Linked DNA regions of Granulicella sibirica. The protein of the gene in region 1 interacts with the protein of each later gene in a pairwise test. Links are inferred from orthologs where the notes say so. Each region holds a gene or a part of one and is shown on either strand. Other genes may lie near its edges.

Region 1 (5,337 bases):
CCAGGTACGCGGGCGTTCCGTCGATCCCCGGCTTTACATCCACCGGCTCGCCGCCCTTCGCCTCGACGACCCAGATGTCTCCACCTGTCGAGCCCTGGTCGCTCATCAACCCGCCGATGAATGCGATCTTTTTTCCATCCGGCGAGAACCGGGGAACTGCCATTTGCAGCCCATGCAGCGCGCCTGTCACCTTCGTCGTATCCACAATCGCCTTCGGATCCTGCCCCAGCGTCTGGGTGTAGAGATCGGCCACCCACCAGTTGTTCTCGCCCGGGGGCGGAGCCGCGATATACGTCATCTCGCTGCTATTCTGAGCCCAGTCGAACTCGAACACATGCAGCTTCTCCGGCGTCACCTGCTTCAACTCGCCCGTGGCCACATCGACCGCAGCCACGCGCTGCACCTCGATCCCATCCTCCCCAATCACACCCGACCAGGGCTTCATGGCCGCTGTAGCCCCGGCCGAGCGCGTCGCATTCTCGACAAACAGGAAGGCAAGCGTCTTTCCATCGGGAGCCCACGCCACCTGGTGGAAGAGCCCCGAGAGATGCGTCAACTGCTTAGAGGCGCCCGTAGCCTTCGACCAGAGGAAAACCTGCTCCTGCCCCGGCTTGTCGCTGCTCCCCGTGCAGCTCGACGTGTAAGCCAGCCACTGTCCGTCCGGAGACCACACCGGATCCGCGTTCGAGCAGCTCGTATCCCCATTCGGTCCCACGATCTTGTCCTTCGCCGGATCAGGATTCGCCAGCTCCATGAGGTGCAGCGTCGCGGAGGCCCGCCCCACCGTATAGGCAAGCCACTTCCCATCGGGCGAAATCGCGACGCCGCCCGGCATCTTCACATGACCCTCGCTCGCCTCCATCGCTTTCACGACGACGGGATCATGCGTCTTGAGAGGTTCGACCGGGGCCGGAACCCCGCTCTGCGCAAAAGCATTCAAGCCGGAAGAAAGCAAAGTGGCCACACCCAGCCACGCGAAAGAACGAGCAGAACCAGCACCAGATCTCATGAAAAAAGCCTAGCATCTGCCGCCGCCGTTGTTCCCGCTGTTGCCTATTTGGTTGTCATTCCAGAACGGAAACCGCGTTTTGCCGTTGCGCGTTCTCACGGCCCGGAAAACGCTAGTTCGGCTTGGCCAGAATCACCGAATCCGGAGCCTCACCCTTCCCGGGAGTCCTCGATGTCACCACAGCGTCGTCTTTCCAGAGCGCGATGCCTCCATCGATCGCATTGCTGTTCGCCCCCAGCAACACGCCTTTCGGAAGCTTCTTCATCAGCTTGGCATTTCCCCCGCCAAGCAGCACGTAGTCGCACACCAGCCCAGCCTTCAGCAGCTCGATAATCGTCAGCACCGACTTCCGCCAGCGCTTCCGCCCCCGACGCTCCAACCCGCCAAGCCCGATGTACTCCTCATACGTCCGGCCCTTCTTGTACGGGAGATGCGCCAATTCCAGCGGCACGACAACGCCGTCGAAGATCATCGCTGACCCGAGCCCCGTCCCCGTGCCGAGGAAAAGCATCCGCCCACCCTGGTACCCACCCAGGGCCTGCATCGCCGCATCGTTGATAAACCGGATCGGCTTGCCCGCGAACGCCTTCTGGTAATTGAAATTCACCCACCCCGGCGCAAGATTATGCGGCTCCGACAGCGGACGATCATGCCCAACCGGTCCCGGATACCCGATCGAAATCGCGTCGTACTCCCACTTCGCTGTCGAAGCGATCACCTGGTCGACCATGGCCTTCGCATCCATCGTCGGACCCGAGACTATCTTGATAGGGATACGAATGTCCGTGGATGCCACCTTGATATGGGTACCGCCAACGTCGAGCACGAGAACTTTCATGGGTTTCATTATGCGCTTTGCCATTCTGGTTTTGACGCCGCTCCAGTGAGATTCATTGCCTCTGCGCCGACTATAGGGAAACATCCCATCCGCGTACAATCGAAGAAGTCATGGCAGAGAGCATCGTGAGAGAAAACGCAGTGGAAACCGCACAAAATCCCGAATCGGCAACGGCTGAGCAAAGCTCGCCCCAACGCTACAACCCGGCCGAGATCGAACCCCGCTGGCAGGCCGTCTGGGACGCAGACCCCAGCCTTTACGCCGCCGAGCCCCACGACTCCGGCAAGCCGAAGTACTACTGCCTCTCGATGCTGCCCTATCCAAGCGGCAAGCTCCACATCGGCCACGTGCGTAACTACGCCATCGGGGACGTCCTCGCGCGCTTCATGCGGATGCGCGGCTACAACGTGCTTCATCCGATGGGCTGGGACGCCTTCGGCCTCCCCGCCGAGAACGCCGCTCTCAAAAACAACACACCGCCCGCCGAGTGGACCCTCGCCAACATCGCGGCCATGAAGACGCAGTTCCATCGCCTCGGGCTCTCCTTCGACTGGAGCAAAGAGGTCACCACCTGTCTCCCGGATTACTACCGCTGGAATCAGTGGTTTTTCCTCAAGATGTTCGAGAAGGGCCTTGCCTATCGCAAGAAGAGCAAGGTCAACTGGTGCCCCGAATGCCAGACCGTTCTCGCCAACGAGCAGGTTATCGCCGGCTGCTGCTGGCGGCACGAGACCACCATCGTCGAGCAGCGGGACCTCACCCAGTGGTTCTTCCGCATCACCCAGTACGCCGACGAACTCCTCGACGGCCTCGACACCATGGACGGCTGGCCTGACAAGGTCCGCACCATGCAGCGCAACTGGATCGGCCGCAGCGAAGGCACCTTCGTCGACTTCAAGGTCGAAGGCACCGGTGAGATCATCACCGTATTCACCACGCGCGTCGACACCATCTTCGGAGCCACCTCCGTCCAGCTCGCTCCCGAGCACGCCCTCACCACCGCCTTCGCGAAAGAAGATGCGACCCTCGCCGGGCAGGTAGAAGCTCTGCTCGACGAGCAGAAAGCAGCCAAGGCCGCAGGCGACCTCGGAGCCATCGAGAAGAAGGGCTGTGCCACAAACCGCTTCGCCATCAACCCCTTCAACGGCGAGCGCGTCCCCATCTGGGTCGGCAACTACATCCTCGCCGACTACGGCACCGGCGCCATCATGAGCGTCCCCGCCCACGACGAGCGCGACTTCGAGTTTGCCACCAAGTACGGTCTCGACATCCGCCGCGTCGTCGCCCCCAACGTCGACGAGCCCGCCGAGGCCCTCACTCTCCCCTATACCGGGGAAGAAGAAGCCGTCCTCATCGACTCCGGCGAGTGGTCCGGCGAACCCAGTCTCGAAGCCCAGGAGAAGATGGCAAAGCACGCCGAGGCCAACGGCTTCGGCAAGAAGACCACCACTTACCGCCTCAAGGATTGGGGCGTCAGCCGCCAGCGCTACTGGGGCACGCCCATCCCCATGGTCTACTGCGCCGCCAACTGCTCGGGCGAAGAAACCCCAATCCCATTGCGCCCCGAAGACCTTCCCGTCCTCCTTCCCGCGCAGGTCACCATCACCCAGCAGGGCGGCTCACCTCTCGGCCGCGTCCCCGAGTTCGTCAACACCACGTGCCCCAGGTGTGGCGGCCCCGCCAAGCGCGAGACCGACACCATGGACACCTTCGTCGACTCGAGCTGGTACTTCTACCGCTACATCGATCCCAAGAACGATCAGGCCCCCTTCGATTCCGCCAAGGCCGCTTACTGGTTCCCCATCGACCAGTACATCGGCGGCGTCGAACACGCCATCCTCCACCTCATCTACTCGCGCTATTGGACCAAGGTCATGCGCGACCTCGGACTTATCGAAAACGCCGAACCCGCAACCCGCCTCTTCACCCAGGGCATGGTCATCAAGGACGGCGCGAAGATGTCGAAGTCCAAGGGCAACGTCGTCAGCCCCGACGTCATGATCGACAAGTTCGGCGTCGATGCTACCCGCATGTACGCCCTCTTCGCCGCCCCACCCGATCGCGATCTCGACTGGCAGGAGGACGGCGTCGCCGGCGTCAGCCGCTTCCTCTCCCGCGTCTACCGCCTCACGACCAAGTTCGCCCCTATCGCGAAGCGCGCCGGAACCGAAGAGGCCCAGAGCATCGAAGGCCAGAAGCTCCTCCGCAAGCTCCACCAGACCATCGCCAAGATGACGCTCGACTTCAGCGGTCGCTGGCACTTCAACACCTCGATCGCCGCCATCATGGAGCTCGTCAACGAGATCGTCACCGCTGAGCCAGCCATGGACGCAGAGATCATCCCACCCTCCGCCGTCGCCGAGGTCTTCCGCAACCTCACGCTGATGCTCGCCCCGTTCGCCCCTTTCATAGCCGCCGAACTCTGGGCCGAACTCGGCAACACCGGCGTCGTCTTCCGCCACCCCTGGCCCGAGGCCGACGCCGAGTTAGCCAAGGAAAGCGAGATCGAGATCCCCGTCCAGATCAACGGCAAGCTCGTCAACGTCATCACCGTCCCCGCCGGAAGTGACGAGGAAACCATCAAAGCAGCCGCGTTAGCCGATCCGAAAGTTATCTCCCGCATCGAGGGCAAGACGGTCGTCAAGATCATCTACGTCCCCGGCAAGCTGCTAAACCTCGTGGTGAAGTAGGGTGCCCACCGTGGTCCCTGCTCACAGCGCTGTACCCTTGCGTGGAACCCAGTCCTTCGTCCACACCCTCTCCACCTGCTGGAACCACGCGTCCTACACCGCGCTCGAAGTCCTGTGGCGCTGGGCCGTCGGCATCCCCACCCTTGCCGCCATCTACCGCTGGATCGTCCCCGCGATCGTGAGCGCCCACGTCGACTGGGCTGCCCTCCGCAACATGACGATCCTCGACCCCGTCGCCTCCGCCGCCACCCTCGGAACGGCCCTGTCCGTCATTCTCCCTCCTGTCCTCGAAGTCGCCCGCTGGCTGGCACCTGCACTCCTCATCCTCTGGATTCTCATTTCCTCCATAGGCCGCACCGTAGTCCTCCGCCACGCCGACCCCACCCTACACCGACGCCCGGCCACCCTCATCGTTCTCCAGACGATCCGCCTTGCCGCCCTCCTCGCGAGCTTCTTTCTCTGGTTCAGGATCCTCGAAACCGCAGCCGCCGCGACCATCACCAATCCCATCGCCGCCAACCAGGAACCCAACCTCGTTGGCTACTGCGCCGCCGCCATCGTCACCACCCTGGTCCTCTTCGTCCTCTGGGCCGTCCTCACCTACACGCTCAGCGTCGCCCCGCTGCTTGCGATGCTTCGCAATCTCGGCCCGCTCGAAAGCCTCCGCGCCGCCTTTCGCCTCGGCCCGCTCAAGTCCAAGCTGGTCGAGATCAACCTCGTCATGGGTATCGTCAAGATCGCGCTCATCGTCCTCGCGATGGTCTTCTCCGCGTGCCCGCTCCCGTTCGAAGCGGTCGCGA
Region 2 (5,225 bases), 2.4 Mb from region 1 along the record:
TCGCGCTGGAGTGTACGGACGCCCCGTTCTTCGTGCCGTGCAGCACGATCACGGACAGGATCAAGCAGCTTGTCGATGGCTGCATGACGCAAAGCGGCTAGCGCTCGGCCTTGCCGTTCATTTCCATGCTGACGATGTGCCGGTCGGAGTCGAGGGTGACGGTTCCGGTCAGGGGCGGCTTGCTTCGACCCTTCATGAAGGGGACGTCATAGAAGAAGCGCAGATCGCGGAAGGTCACCGTGGAGAGCGCGGCGGGGTCGTAAGGGCCGGTGATGGAGGTGGTCTCGGTGACGAGGGGAAACTGCGACCAGTCGAGGTAGGCCTCGCCGAGGGGGCTGCGCTTCGCGGCCAGGGTGGCGAGGGTCGTGGGGGAGCGGTAGAAGAGGTCGTTTGACGTCGGGTTGGGGAGCGTGCCCTGGAGGGTGTCGGCTTCGGCGATCTGGTAGAAGCCGCGGGTTTCGACGGTGATGTGCCAGCGGTAGGGGTTGATGGGGTAGGGGCTGGCGTTGATACGGAGTATTTCGGCGGCGGGGGCTCCGGGTGGCAGAGCGGCGGAGAGGTCGAGCGATGCGGCGAGGGTAATGGCCTTCTGCTGCTCGGTGTAGCGCCATGTCCATAGGCCGAGCATGACCAACAAAGCCATGATGGCCAGGCCGCTGCCTCGGAAGGGCTTTCGAGTGGCTCCGACCTCTGAGCCGATGAGGCCGAAGAGGGACGGCAGGACGAGGGCTCCGAGGAGCGCGACGAAGAGAACTGGCTCAAAGATGAAGACGATGGATCCGGCATACCAGCGCGGGTTGAAGGGGAAGAAGGGGCGGAGGCCGTAGTTGTTGGTGAAGTCGAGAAGCAGGTGGCTGAGGAGAGCGAGGAGGGTTAAGAGATAGAGGACTCCCCAGCGGATGGGAGCGGCGGTCTCGACCGTTTTCGGCGCGGCTCGGCGGGTGCGGATGCGGTGGACGGTCCAGATGGCTCCGACGAGGAGGGCGGCTTCGAAGGGGATGCCGAGGAAGGTGTGGGTGATGCCGCGGTGGTGCTGGAAGGAGGCGATGGGGCCGACGGCGGACCAGAGGGTGTCGATATCGGGGAACTCGGCCGCGATGGTCATGGCGAGGGTGGCGTACGCGGCTTTGCGGTTGAGGCCGGCCCGCGAGAGGCAGGCTCCGGTCAGCATGTGAGTGACGGGTTCCATGGGGTCCAGAGTACAAGAGCCAGCGGCTCCTATAATTTCCCTTGGTTGCGGGAGTGGGCTGGGGGAGTTGCGGATGGCGGAGAGTGGATTGACGGTCGAACAGCAGGCGGAGGCGATGCGCGAGGAGATTCGCCATCACGAGTACCTGTACTACGTGATGGACGCGCCCGAACTGACGGATGCGCAGTACGACGTGAAGATGAACGCGCTGAAGGCGCTCGAGAAGGAGCATCCGGAGCTGGTGACGCCGGACTCGCCAACGCAGAGGGTGGGCGGCAAGCCGAAGGATGGGTTCGTCAAGACGCCGCACTCGCGGGCGATGCTGTCGCTCGACAATGCGTATGACGAGGAGGATCTGCGGGCATGGGATACGCGTTTGCGGGAGGCTCTGCCGAGCTCGGAGACGGTACGGTATGTGTGCGAGGTGAAGCTGGACGGGCTTTCGCTCGCGCTTCACTATGCTCCGAAAGGCGGGGCAGGGGAGACGACGGCGCATCTGGTGCGCGGGATCACGCGTGGGGATGGGTCGATCGGCGAGGATGTGAGCTCGAATGTGCGGACGATCCGGTCGGTGCCTTTGAGCGTGTCGGCGGCGAAGCTGAAGAAGGCCGGGCTGCCCGCGACCTTCGAGGTGCGGGGCGAGGTGGTGCTTCCGCACGATGCATTCAAGAAAATGAACGAGGAGCGCGAGGCGGCGGGTATGGCTCCGGCGGCGAATCCGAGGAACGCGGCGGCAGGAACGATCCGGACGCTCGAGCCGAACATCGTGGCGCAGCGGCGGCTCGAGTTTTATGCGTACTTCCTCCTGCATGGCATGGGAGACAAGGCCGGGGAGATGTTGCTGCCGACCCAGACGGAGGGGTTGGAGGCGCTGCGGGCGGCGGGCTTCCGGGTGAATCCGAACGTTGCGACCGTGTCGACGGTGGATGAGATTCTGGCCTTCATCGCGAAGATCGATGGGATGCGCGACTCGCTGACTTACGAGATCGACGGTGTCGTGATCAAGTGCGATAGCGTGGCGCAGCAGAAGAGGCTTGGCTTTACCGGCAAGGCTCCGCGCTGGGCGATCGCGTACAAGTTCGCGGCGCGGGCGGGAGTGACGAAGCTCGATGGAGTGCAGTTCCAGGTGGGCAGGACGGGCAAGGTGACGCCGGTGGCGGTGCTTGCGGCGGTGTCGATCGGCGGGACGACGGTGACGCGGGCCACGCTGCATAATGCAGACGAGATCGCGCGGCTCGGGGTGAGGATCGGTGATTATGTCCAGGTGGAGCGCGGCGGGGATGTGATCCCGAAGATCATCCAGGTGGTCGAGGATGAGAAGCATTTGAGGGGCTCGGGGGAGATTCTGTTTCCGGAGGCGTGCCCGCGGTGCGGGCAGCCGTTGATCAAGGCCGAAGGCGAGGTGGACTGGCGCTGCCTGAACATCCAGTGTCCGGCGCGTGTGTCGGAGGAGCTTCTGCACTGGGCGGCGCGGAAGGTGATGAACATCGAGGGCCTTGGGGATGCGATGGTCGTCCAACTCCTCGCGCCGAGGGATGCGAATGGCGCGGCGATCGTCCCAAAGGAAGAGGCATTGGAGGTGCTTGGGGAGGATGCGGTCGAGGCGTCCGTCGTCGCCGAACAGAAGGAAGGCACACTTCCGCCGCTGATCTGCGGGATCGGGGACCTGTACACGCTGAAGAAGAGCGATCTCGTGGCGCTGGAGCGGGTGGGGGAGAAGTCGGCGCAGGCGTTGCTGGACGAGATCGAGCGGTCGAAGTCGGCCTCGCTGGCGCGTGTGTTGTTCGGGCTGGGCATGCGCTTTGTGGGGGAAAGGACGGCTGCCCTGCTGGCGGGGCAGTTCGGGTCGATGGACGCGGTGATGGCGGCGACCGCGGAGGAGCTTGAGGCGGTGAACGAAGTAGGGCCGCGGGTGGCGGAGTCGATCGTGGAGTTCTTCTCGATCGAGAAGAATCGCGTGCTGGTGGGGCGGTTGAAGGAGCTTGGCTTCACCATGCAGGCCGAAAAGAAGGTGACGACGACCACGCTTGGTGGGCTGACGTTCGTGCTGACCGGGACGCTTCCGACGCTGACGCGCGATGCGGCCAAGGAGATGATTGAAGGCGCGGGCGGGCGGGTTTCGGGCTCGGTGAGCAAGAAGACCGACTACGTGGTCGCGGGCGAAGAGGCGGGTTCAAAGCTTGAGAAGGCGGAGTCGCTGGGGGTGAAGGTGCTGGATGAAGCGGGGCTGCTGGCGCTGGTCGAGAGTGGCGGGACGGAAGCATAGGGGTGATTCGCCATGACTCGTACGACTCAGCTAAGCTGACCTTCGCGTATCGTCGCGAAGGAAAGAGGTCTATCGTGTTCAAGAAAATCTCCCGCAGGATGTTTGCGCAGACGCTCGGCGCGTCTGCCGCCGCACTCTCCCTGCCTTCCGCAGCCTCTGCGCTTGCCCCGTCTGCTCCCGCGGGCGATGCGCCGAATGGCAGGCACTTTCCCGAGGGCTTTCTCTGGGGTTCGGCAACAGCCTCGTACCAGGTGGAGGGCGCGGTGCATGAGGGCGGACGCGGTGCGACGGTGTGGGACACGTTCTCGCACACGCCGGGGAAGGTCCATAACGGCGATACGGGCGACGTCGCCGACGACTTCTACCACCGGTACAAGCAAGACATTCAGCTCATGAAGGAGATGGGGCTGAAGGCCTGCCGCTTCTCCGTAGCGTGGTCGCGGATCTTTCCGACCGGCACAGGTTCGCCGAACGCAGCCGGGGTGGATTTTTACAACCGACTGGTCGATACACTCCTGGCCGCTGGGGTTCAGCCATACTGCACGCTGTACCACTGGGATCTGCCGCAGACGCTGGAGGACAAGGGCGGGTGGGAAAACCGGGATACCGCGAAGGCGTTCGCCGACTATGCAGCCTACACCGCAGGGAAGCTGTCGGATCGGGTGCGCCACTTCATGACGATGAACGAGATGCGTAGCTTCGTCGAGATTGGCTATGGCAGCGGCACGCATGCTCCGGGAAAGAAGCTCGCTCCGGGGCCGCTGGCGCAGTTGACGCACAACGTGGTGCTTGCGCATGGCATGAGCGTGCAATCGATCCGGGCGTCGACGAAGGCAGGGACGAGGGTTGGAATCGCGGACAATGCGACGGCCACGACCCCGATCATCGAGAACGAGGAGCATATTGCGGCCGCGCGGAAAGCGATGCGCGAGGAGAACGCAATGTTCCTCTCGGTCATCCTGGACGGCAAGTATTCGGAGCACTATCTGAAGCGTCTTGGAGCGGATGCCCCGAAGTTCACGGCGGAGGAATTGAAGACGATCTCGAGCCCGATGGACTTCGTCGGGATCAATATCTACACGCCACTGTTTGTGCGGGCGGACCGTTCGGAGAAGGGCTATGCGGTGGTGCCCTGGACGAGCACGTATCCGACGATGGCAAGCCCATGGCTGAAGATCGGGCCGGAGGCACTGTACTGGGGGCCGAAGCTGCTGGCGGATGTGTGGGGTGTCAAGGAGATCTACATCACCGAGAACGGAGCTTCGTCCGCGGATGTGCTCGCTCCCGATGGGGAGATCTACGACACGGATCGCACGATGTACCTGCGGAACTACCTGATGCACCTGCAGCGGGGGATCACGGATGGCGTGCCGGTGAAGGGATACTTCCTGTGGAGTCTGCTGGACAACTTCGAGTGGGCGGATGGCTACGAGAAGCGGTTCGGGATCACCTACGTCGACTTCAAGACACAGAAGCGCACGCCGAAGCTGAGCGCGAAGTTCTACGAGGAAGTGATCCGGCAGAATAGAGTCGTTTAGCTTTCAGCCGATCCTAGGCCTGCTGCATCTAGATACGTACGGGGTGGCGATGCCGGCACGAGTACGTGTGTTTATGAACGAGCGATCCGGCGGGTGCGCGGGCCGGCGCGGTGAGGTCGAGGCGGCGTTCCGGGAGAGCGGGCTGAGGTGCGAGGTCACGAGCCTGCGTCCGCGCATGGACGTGGCAAAGCTTGTGCGGGAGGCCGCGCGGCGGCCGGAGACGCTCGTCGTC

The links.
Region 2: the proteins of leuS (region 1) and ligA interact in binary tests that used the Escherichia coli proteins (3 or more experiments, as listed by UniProt). The link is inferred for Granulicella sibirica from one-to-one orthologs.

What each region holds. Positions count from the first base shown.
Region 1 is NZ_RDSM01000001.1:65,483-70,819, reverse strand. The notes cover bases 1,640-4,747. They hold leuS (leucine--tRNA ligase), read left to right. Parts: upstream 1,640-1,957; coding sequence 1,958-4,537; downstream 4,538-4,747. Other genes in these bases: GRAN_RS00260 (hypothetical protein), read left to right, coding at 4,539-4,747; GRAN_RS00270 (ROK family protein), read right to left, coding at 1,640-1,847. In the rest of the region: GRAN_RS00275 (S9 family peptidase), read right to left, coding at 1-964; more of GRAN_RS00270, read right to left, coding at 1,122-1,639; more of GRAN_RS00260, read left to right, coding at 4,748-5,337.
Region 2 is NZ_RDSM01000001.1:2,417,397-2,422,621, forward strand. The notes cover bases 863-3,858. They hold ligA (NAD-dependent DNA ligase LigA), read left to right. Parts: upstream 863-1,262; coding sequence 1,263-3,455; downstream 3,456-3,858. Other genes in these bases: GRAN_RS10045 (metal-dependent hydrolase), read right to left, coding at 863-1,189; GRAN_RS10055 (GH1 family beta-glucosidase), read left to right, coding at 3,530-3,858. Also shown: GRAN_RS10040 (hypothetical protein), read left to right, coding at 1-101; more of GRAN_RS10045, read right to left, coding at 98-862; more of GRAN_RS10055, read left to right, coding at 3,859-4,993; GRAN_RS10060 (diacylglycerol kinase family protein), read left to right, coding at 5,043-5,225. UniProt on the Escherichia coli protein: DNA ligase that catalyzes the formation of phosphodiester linkages between 5'-phosphoryl and 3'-hydroxyl groups in double-stranded DNA using NAD as a coenzyme and as the energy source for the reaction.